2 regions of the Cellulosimicrobium sp. ES-005 genome follow, and region 1 is predicted to be linked to the other one. Evidence: predicted binding sites of a transcription regulator. Region 1 holds the regulator's gene; the other holds the start of a gene.
What was found. Region 1 encodes LexA, which represses DNA repair genes until DNA is damaged. Its sites were predicted from a motif close to TCGAACANNTGTTCGA; they were not measured.
Positions count from the first base shown of each region.

Region 2: uvrA (excinuclease ABC subunit UvrA) is a predicted target of LexA. The motif match lies at 1,818-1,833, and genes of this name have one in related genera.

Region 1 is NZ_CP159290.1:2,432,159-2,436,356, reverse strand. Features, by position in the region: gene ABRQ22_RS10685 (ATP-dependent DNA helicase) at 1-643, shown strand, start outside; gene ABRQ22_RS10680 (L-lactate dehydrogenase) at 690-1,700, shown strand; gene lexA (transcriptional repressor LexA) at 1,859-2,593, opposite strand; gene ABRQ22_RS10670 (LysM peptidoglycan-binding domain-containing protein) at 2,927-3,289, shown strand; gene nrdR (transcriptional regulator NrdR) at 3,718-4,198, shown strand, end outside.
Region 2 is NZ_CP159290.1:1,930,883-1,935,080, forward strand. Features, by position in the region: gene ABRQ22_RS08380 (protein kinase family protein) at 1-579, shown strand, start outside; gene ABRQ22_RS08385 (YciI family protein) at 642-941, opposite strand; gene ABRQ22_RS08390 (MBL fold metallo-hydrolase) at 1,035-1,742, opposite strand; gene uvrA (excinuclease ABC subunit UvrA) at 1,863-4,198, shown strand, end outside.

The DNA of each region.
Region 1 (4,198 bases):
CCCGTTCGACTACGCGCGGCAGGGCATCCTCTACGTCGCCAAGGCCCTCCCGACGCCGGGCCGTGAGGCCTCCACGGAGCACCAGCTCGACGAGATCGCGGCCCTCGTCGAGGCCGCCGGCGGGCGCACGCTCGGCCTGTTCTCGTCGCGCCGTGCGGCGGTCGCCGCGGCGGAGGCGATGCGCGAGCGGCTCGACGTGCCGATCCTGTGCCAGGGCGACGACCAGCTCCCGACGCTCGTGCGCGAGTTCGCCGACGACCCGGCCACCTGCCTGTTCGGCACGCTGTCGCTCTGGCAGGGCGTCGACGTGCCCGGGCCGTCGTGCCAGCTCGTGCTCATCGACCGGATCCCGTTCCCGCGTCCGGACGACCCGGTGAAGTCGGCCCGGGCGCGGGCGGTCGAGGCGGCGGGCGGCAACGGCTTCATGCAGGTCTCCGCGACGCACGCCGCCCTCCTGCTCGCGCAGGGCGCCGGCCGGCTCGTCCGGTCCACCACGGACCGAGGCGTGGTCGCGGTCCTCGACCCGCGTCTCGTGACCGCGCGCTACGGCACGTTCCTCACGCGGTCCATGCCGGGGTTCTGGCAGACGACCGACCGCGACGTCGCCACCGGTGCGCTCCGGCGCCTCGCCGCCCTAGGCTGAGTCCTTTCCGCGGTCTTCACGATTCCAGCGACTTCACGGAGGCGACATGACGACGAGCACGTCCCCGCAGGGCACGGGCGACGCGAGCACGGGTGGGCCGGGAGGGGGAGCGCGGACGACCAAGCTGGCGATCGTCGGCGCGGGTGCGGTCGGGTCGACCCTGGCGTACGCGGCCCTCATGCGCGGGGCCGCGCGCACCGTGGCGCTCCTGGACGTGAACCGGGCGAAGGTCGACGCGGAGGTGGCGGACCTCCAGCACGGCATCCAGTTCATGCCGATGGCCCGGGTCGAGGGGTCGGACGACGTCGCGGTGTGCGCGGGGGCCGACGTGGTCGTCGTGACGGCCGGGGCGAAGCAGAAGCCGGGCCAGACGCGGCTCGACCTCGCCGAGGGCACGATCGGCCTCATGCGGACGATCCTGCCGGGTCTCGTGGAGGTCGCCCCGGACGCGGTCTACGTCATGGTGACCAACCCCGTCGACATCGTCACCTACGCGGCGCTCAAGTTCTCCGGGCTGCCGCCCTCGCAGCTCTTCGGCAGCGGGACCGTCCTCGACTCCTCGCGGCTGCGCTTCCTCGTGGCCCAGCACTGCGGCGTCGCGGTGCAGAACGTCCACGCGTACATCGCCGGCGAGCACGGCGACAGCGAGATCCCGCTGTGGAGCTCGGCGACCATCGGCGGCGTCCCGCTCCTCGAGTGGCCGGGCCTGGGCGGCCGCGGTCCGCTCACGGCGGACGTGCGCGACGACATCGCGCGCGAGGTCGTGCAGTCGGCCTACCGGATCATCGCGGGCAAGGGGGCGACGAACTACGCCGTGGGGCTCGCGGGTACGCGCATCATCGAGGCCGTGCTCGACGACGAGCACCGCATCCTGCCCGTCTCGACGCTGCTCGACGGCGCGTACGGGCTCGACGACGTGTGCCTCTCGCTGCCGACGCTCGTCGACCGGCGTGGCGCCACCGAGCGGGTCGAGGTCCCGCTGTCCGACGCGGAGCTCGCCGGGCTGCGCTCGTCCGCCGAGTCGCTGCACGCCGTCGCCCGGCGCTTCGGTCTCTGACCGACCGGTTCGCCGGCGGGTCCGGAACGGCGTGTGAGAGCCGGGTGGTCGACGACCACCCGGCTCTCGGCGCTTCCGACCGCGACGTGCCGGCGCCCGCCTCGTCCGCCCCGCGAGGGACCGCTCGGGAGGGTGCGGCGACGGACGGTCCGTGCGGCTCAGAGGCTGCGCAGCACGGAGACGACGCGGCCGAGGACCTGGGCGTCGTCGCCAGGGATCGGGTCGTACGCGGCGTTGTGCGGCATGAGCCAGACGCGACCGTCCGCGCGGCGCAGGGACTTCACCGTGGCCTCGCCGTCGATCATCGCCGCGACGATCTCGCCGTTCTCCGCGACGGGCTGGCGGCGGACGACGACCCAGTCGCCGTCGCAGATCGCGGCGTCGACCATCGAGTCGCCCTGCACCCGCAGGAGGAAGAGCTCGCCCTCGCCGACGAGCTGGCGAGGCAGCGGGAAGACGTCCTCGACGACCTGCTCTGCGAGGATCGGGCCGCCGGCGGCGATGCGGCCGACGACCGGGACGTAGGACGGAGCCGGGTGCGCCTCGTCGTACGCGGGCTCGGGCGCGGAGCCCGCTGCCGTGAGCGGGGTGGCGCGGCGCGCGTCGTCCGGCTGGACGACCTCGATCGCGCGGGGGCGGTTCGGGTCGCGACGCAGGAAGCCCTTGCGCTCGAGAGTCGTGAGCTGGTGCTTCACCGACGACGGGCTCGTCAGGCCCACGGCCTCGCCGATCTCCCGCATGCTCGGCGGGTAGCCGCGCTGCTCGACGCACGCGCGGATGGTCTCGAGCACGAGGCGCTGGCGCGGCGTGAGCCCGTCACCCCCCGCCGACCCGTCCGGGAGCTCCCGCACCTCGGCGAGCCCCCGTGCCCTGTCCGTGCCTCGTCCCGCCATGGTCGCTCCGCCTTCGTCCGTCGCGGCCGCCGACGCCTCCCGGGCGTGCGGCCTCCCCTCCCCGGGGCGTGCGCTCCGGGACCTCGGTCGCCCCTCCGGGTCCGAGCGGACATGTCCGGCGAACCGACCTGACCCCAGGCTAGGGGAGGTTGCGACACGAATCAAACACCTGTTCGAGCATGTCTCGACTCTGTCGGTCGTTCGTGATAGACCTTCGTACAGGTGTTCTACGTACACGTGTTCGACCGACCTGGTCGGCGCGGAGGCGAAGGGCTCGCGGCGTCCGATCGACCGGGGAAGGCGATCGGGCCCGCGGGCCGGGACGGAGCAGGCATGGATGCGATGGCGATCTCGACGGTCGGGCCTCTCGGCCCTGCGGGCGGGGCGACGGGGCGTGCGGAGGAGCGGCCGCTGCGGCTCACGCGCCGGGGCCGCGTGGTCCTCGTGCTCCTGGCCGCCGTGGTCCTGCTGCTGGCCGCGCGGGTGGGCGTCGCCGTCGCGAGCGGCCCGGGCGAGCCCGTGGAGGTCCGGGTGCACGTCGTGAGCTCGGGGGAGACGCTGTGGGAGCTCGCGCAGGGGGTGGCGGCGCCGGGAGAGGACCTGCGCGACGTCGTGAGCGGGCTCGCCGAGCTCAACGGGCTCTCGTCCTCGGGCCTCCAGGCCGGCCAGAAGATCCTCCTCCCGGCGTCCGCCTGAGGCCGGCTGGGCGCCCTCGGTGCGGACGCGAGAGCGCGCTGTGACGCAGGACACGGGCGAAACCGGGCCCCGTGCGGTGCGCAGGGGTTGCGGCATCATTTAGGTCGCCCTAAGTTAGTGTCACCTCACAACGCCGGCTGGGGGGCTGGGCGGACGAGGTGAGGAGCGCGCGGTCCACCGCGACTCCTGTGCACGTCGCCGCGCGTGAGGCGAGTCACGCGCGAGATGGGGACGGGGGCGTCCCGACGGGGGCGGTCGACCACGACCGCCCCCGTTCTGCCGTCCACGAGCACCGGTGCGGCCGTCTGCGCGCCGACGACGCGGCGGGCGCGAGCGGCCGGCGTCGGAGGCGTGTTGCACGGTCCCGCCGCGACGGCATACGTTCGTCGCGCCGACCTGTCGGCGCGAACCCCGCGGAGGAGCCCGCCATGCACTGCCCGTTCTGCCGCCACGCGGACTCCCGCGTCGTCGACTCGCGCACCTCGGACGACGGCGCGTCGATCCGTCGGCGCCGCCAGTGCCCCGAGTGCAACCGCCGCTTCACGACGATCGAGACCGCGAGCCTGTCCGTGGTCAAGCGCTCCGGCGTCACGGAGCCCTTCTCGCGCGAGAAGATCGTCAACGGCGTGCGCAAGGCCTGCCAGGGGCGACCCGTCAACGAGGACGACCTCGCGGTGCTCGCGCAGCGCGTCGAGGAGACCATCCGGGCGAGCGGCAGCGCCGAGCTCGACGCGTACGAGATCGGGCTCGCGATCCTCGGGCCGCTGCGCGAGCTCGACGAGGTCGCCTACCTGCGCTTCGCGAGCGTCTACCAGGCGTTCGACTCGCTCGAGGACTTCGAGAGCGCGATCACGTCGCTGCGCGTCGAGCGCGAGGAGCGCGAGACGGCCGCGGCCCGGGCCGAGGAGG
Region 2 (4,198 bases), 500 kb from region 1:
ATCGTGCTGTTCCTGGAACACGTCCCGCAGACGCTGCACGACTGGCTCGGCGTCCAGGTCGGGGCCGGCGGCGAGACCGCCGAGCGGGCCTGTGCGCTCGTGGAGGACGGGCTGCGCGACGGGATCGCGTTCATGAGGTCACGTGGCCTGCTGCACTTCGACGCGCACTTCGAGAACGTCCTGACCGACGGCGAGCGGCTCTACTTCGCCGACTTCGGCCTCGCCATCTCCTCGGGTTTCGACCTCTCGCCCGAGGAGGTCGACTTCGTCGCCGCGCACCAGGACTACGACGACTGCTACGGCGTCACGCACCTGGTGAGCTGGCTGGCCGTCGCCCTGTTCGGGTGCGGGCCCGAGGAGCGCCGTGCGCTGGTGCGCTCCTGGGCTCAGGGCAGCCCGCCGACCGACGTCTCGGCGGGGGTCGCCGCGACGCTGGTACGACACGCCCCGGTCGCGGCGGTGGTGGGGGACTTCTACCGCGCGTTCCAGCGGGAGAGCCGTGCGACGCCGTACCCCTGGGAGGCGGTCGACCGGCTCGGTCGCGCCGACCGCGGGCCCGGCCGGGCCGGCGCTCGGTAGACCGACCCCGAAGACGGCTCGCCGTCGCGCAGGCGGGATCGCTCCGGGCGGGCCGTGCCTCGTCAGGCGCGGTCGGCCCAGTCGCCGATGACCGGGGCCCACGGGCGCACCGTGCGTTCGGCGACGAGGCCGGCGCGTCCGAACGGGTCCTCGTCGAGGACCGCGGCGACGGCGTCGGGTGTCTCTCCGTCGAGGACGAGCAGCGCCCCGGCGGGAGCTCCCTCGTGCGCGGGCAGCGGGCCGGACGCCAGGAGCGTGCCCCGGGCGTAGAGGTCGCCCAGGAAGGCGCGGTGCTCCGGACGCAGGGCGTCGAGCTCGGGGGCGCGGTCGGCGTAGACGTAGGTGACGGCGTGGATCGGCATGCCGTGAGTGAACCAGACCCGCCCGACGGCGCGCGGTCGGGGTCCGCGCCTCGGTCGTCACCGCGGTGGCGACCCGGGCTGGTCAGCCCTCCGCTACCAGCCGCGCTCGCGCCACTCGTCGAGGTGCGGTCGCTCGGCGCCGAGGGTCGTGTCCGCGCCGTGGCCGGGGTAGACCCACGTCGCGTCGTCGTACCGGTCGAAGACGCGCTCCGTGACGTCCGCGAGGAGCCGCTCGAAGCGCGCGGGGTCGTGCCCCGTGCTCCCGACCCCGCCCGGGAACAGCGAGTCGCCCGTGAACAGGTGCACCCGGCCCGCGACGGCCTCCGGCGCGCGCACCTCGGCGGGCTCGCGATAGGCGAGCGCGACCGACCCCGGCGTGTGGCCCCGCAGCGCGACGACCTCGAGCACGACGTCCCCGGCGCGGACGAGGTCCCCGTGGCGGAGGCGCCGCACCACGTGCACGTCGGCGGCCTCCGCGACGGCGTCGGCGTCGGGACCACCGACGGCCGTCGTCGCCCCCGTGACGGCGACGATCGACGCGAGGGCGCGCAGGTGGTCCGGGTGGCGGTGCGTCGTGACGACGACGTCGAGGCGCGCGGTCGGCGACCCCTCGCGGACGAGCGCGAGGACGTCGTCGGGCGCGTCGGCCGCGTCGATCAGGACCTGGGCGCCCGTGCGCCGGCACGTGAGGAGGTAGACGTCGTTCGCGAGCGGCCCGACGGCGAGCTTGCGGATCTCGACCTCGTCGAGACGGCGCACGTCGGCGGGCCCGCCCACCACAACCTGTCCCGTGTACGTCATGCGGTCAGTCTGCCTCGCCCGCCGGGCGCGGGCGGGCCACGGTGAGCGTCCGTCGGAGGACGCGCGAAGGTGACGTCGAACACCTGTGCGAATGTGGGTGGTCGGTCGTACGATGCTGCGGTGAGCAATCGCCTCGTCATCTCCGGTGCCCGCGAGCACAACCTCCGCAACGTCGACCTCGACCTCCCGCGGGACAAGCTCATCGTCTTCACGGGGCTCTCCGGCTCGGGCAAGTCCTCGCTCGCGTTCGACACCATCTTCGCGGAGGGGCAGCGCCGCTACGTCGAGTCGCTGTCGGCGTACGCGCGCCAGTTCCTCGGGCAGATGGACAAGCCCGACGTCGACTTCATCGAGGGCCTGTCGCCCGCGGTGTCGATCGACCAGAAGTCCACGAACCGCAACCCGCGCTCGACCGTCGGCACGATCACCGAGGTCTACGACTACCTCCGCCTGCTCTTCTCGCGCGCCGGGACGCAGCACTGCCCCGTGTGCGGCGAGCGCGTGACCGCGCAGACCCCGCAGCAGATCGTGGACCGTCTCCTCGAGCTGCCGGAGGGCACGCGGTACCAGGTGCTCGCGCCGGTGGTGCGCGGGCGCAAGGGCGAGTACTCCGAGCTCTTCAAGGAGCTCCAGACCAAGGGCTTCGCGCGCGCCCGCGTCGACGGCGAGGTACGCACGCTCACCGACGTCCCGGCGCTCGAGAAGAAGCTCAAGCACGACATCGAGGTCGTCGTCGACCGCCTCGTGGCACGCGAGGGCGTGCAGCGCCGGCTCACCGACTCGGTCGAGACCGCGCTCGGGCTCGCGGGCGGGCTCGTCGTCGTCGAGCTTGTCGACGCGGACGCGGACGACCCGGCGCGCGAGCGCCGCTTCTCCGAGAAGCGCGCGTGCCCCAACGACCACGAGCTCGCGCTGGACGAGATCGAGCCGCGCACGTTCTCCTTCAACGCGCCCTACGGCGCGTGCCCCGAGTGCACGGGCATCGGCTTCCGCCTCGAGGTCGACCCCGACCTCGTGGTGCCGGACGTCGAGAAGTCGCTGAGCGAGGGCGCGGTCGCGCCGTGGGCGCAGATCTCCTCGGAGTACTTCGAGCGGGTGCTCACGGCGCTCGCGGACGACCTCGGGTTCTCCATGGACACGCCGTGGCGGGCGCTGCCCGAGCGCGCGAAGAAGGCGGTCCTGCACGGGCAGAACCACCAGGTCCACGTCCGGTATAAGAACCGCTGGGGCCGCGAGCGGCAGTACTCGACCGGGTTCGAGGGCGTCATCACGTTCCTCGAGCGCCGGCACACCGAGACCGAGTCGGACTGGTCCAAGGAGAAGTACGAGGCCTTCATGCGCGAGGTCCCGTGCCCGGTGTGCCGGGGTGCGCGCCTCAAGCCCGAGGTCCTCGCCGTCAAGGTCGGCGGCAAGTCGATCTGGGACGTGTGCCGTCTCCCGCTGCGCGAGGCCGCGGCGTTCCTCGGCTCGCTCGAGCTCGGCGCGCGCGAGCGCGCCATCGCGACGGAGGTCCTCAAGGAGATCGACGCGCGCCTCGGGTTCCTGCTCGACGTCGGCCTCGACTACCTCTCGCTCGAGCGACCGGCCGCGACGCTGTCCGGCGGCGAGGCGCAGCGCATCCGGCTCGCGACGCAGATCGGCTCGGGCCTGGTGGGCGTCCTCTACGTCCTCGACGAGCCGAGCATCGGCCTGCACCAGCGCGACAACCGCCGGCTCATCGAGACGCTCACGCGCCTGCGCGACCTCGGGAACACGCTCATCGTCGTCGAGCACGACGAGGACACCATCCGCACCGCGGACTGGGTCGTCGACATCGGCCCGGGCGCGGGCGAGCACGGCGGACGCGTCGTGCACTCGGGCGACTACGCCGGACTGCTGGAGGCGCCGGAGTCGGTCACGGGCGCCTACCTCGCGGGCCGTCGCAGCATCCCGCTCCCGGCCGAGCGTCGCCCGACCGACCCGGGCCGTCAGGTCACGGTCGTGGGCGCGCGCGAGCACAACCTCACGGGCATCGACGTGAGCTTCCCGCTCGGGACGCTCACCGCCGTGACGGGGGTGTCGGGGTCGGGCAAGTCGACGCTCGTGAACTCGATCCTCTACACGGTGCTCGCCAACGAGCTCAACGGCGCGCGTCAGGTCGCGGGCCGGCACACGCGCGTCACGGGCCTGGACCACCTCGACAAGGTCGTGCACGTCGACCAGGGGCCGATCGGGCGCACGCCGCGGTCGAACCCGGCGACGTACACGGGGGTGTGGGACCACGTGCGCAAGCTGTTCGCGGAGACCACCGAGGCCAAGGTGCGCGGATACACGCCGGGCCGCTTCTCCTTCAACGTCAAGGGCGGCCGCTGCGAGGCGTGCTCGGGCGACGGCACGCTGAAGATCGAGATGAACTTCCTCCCGGACGTCTACGTGCCGTGCGAGGTCTGCCACGGCGCGCGCTACAACCGCGAGAC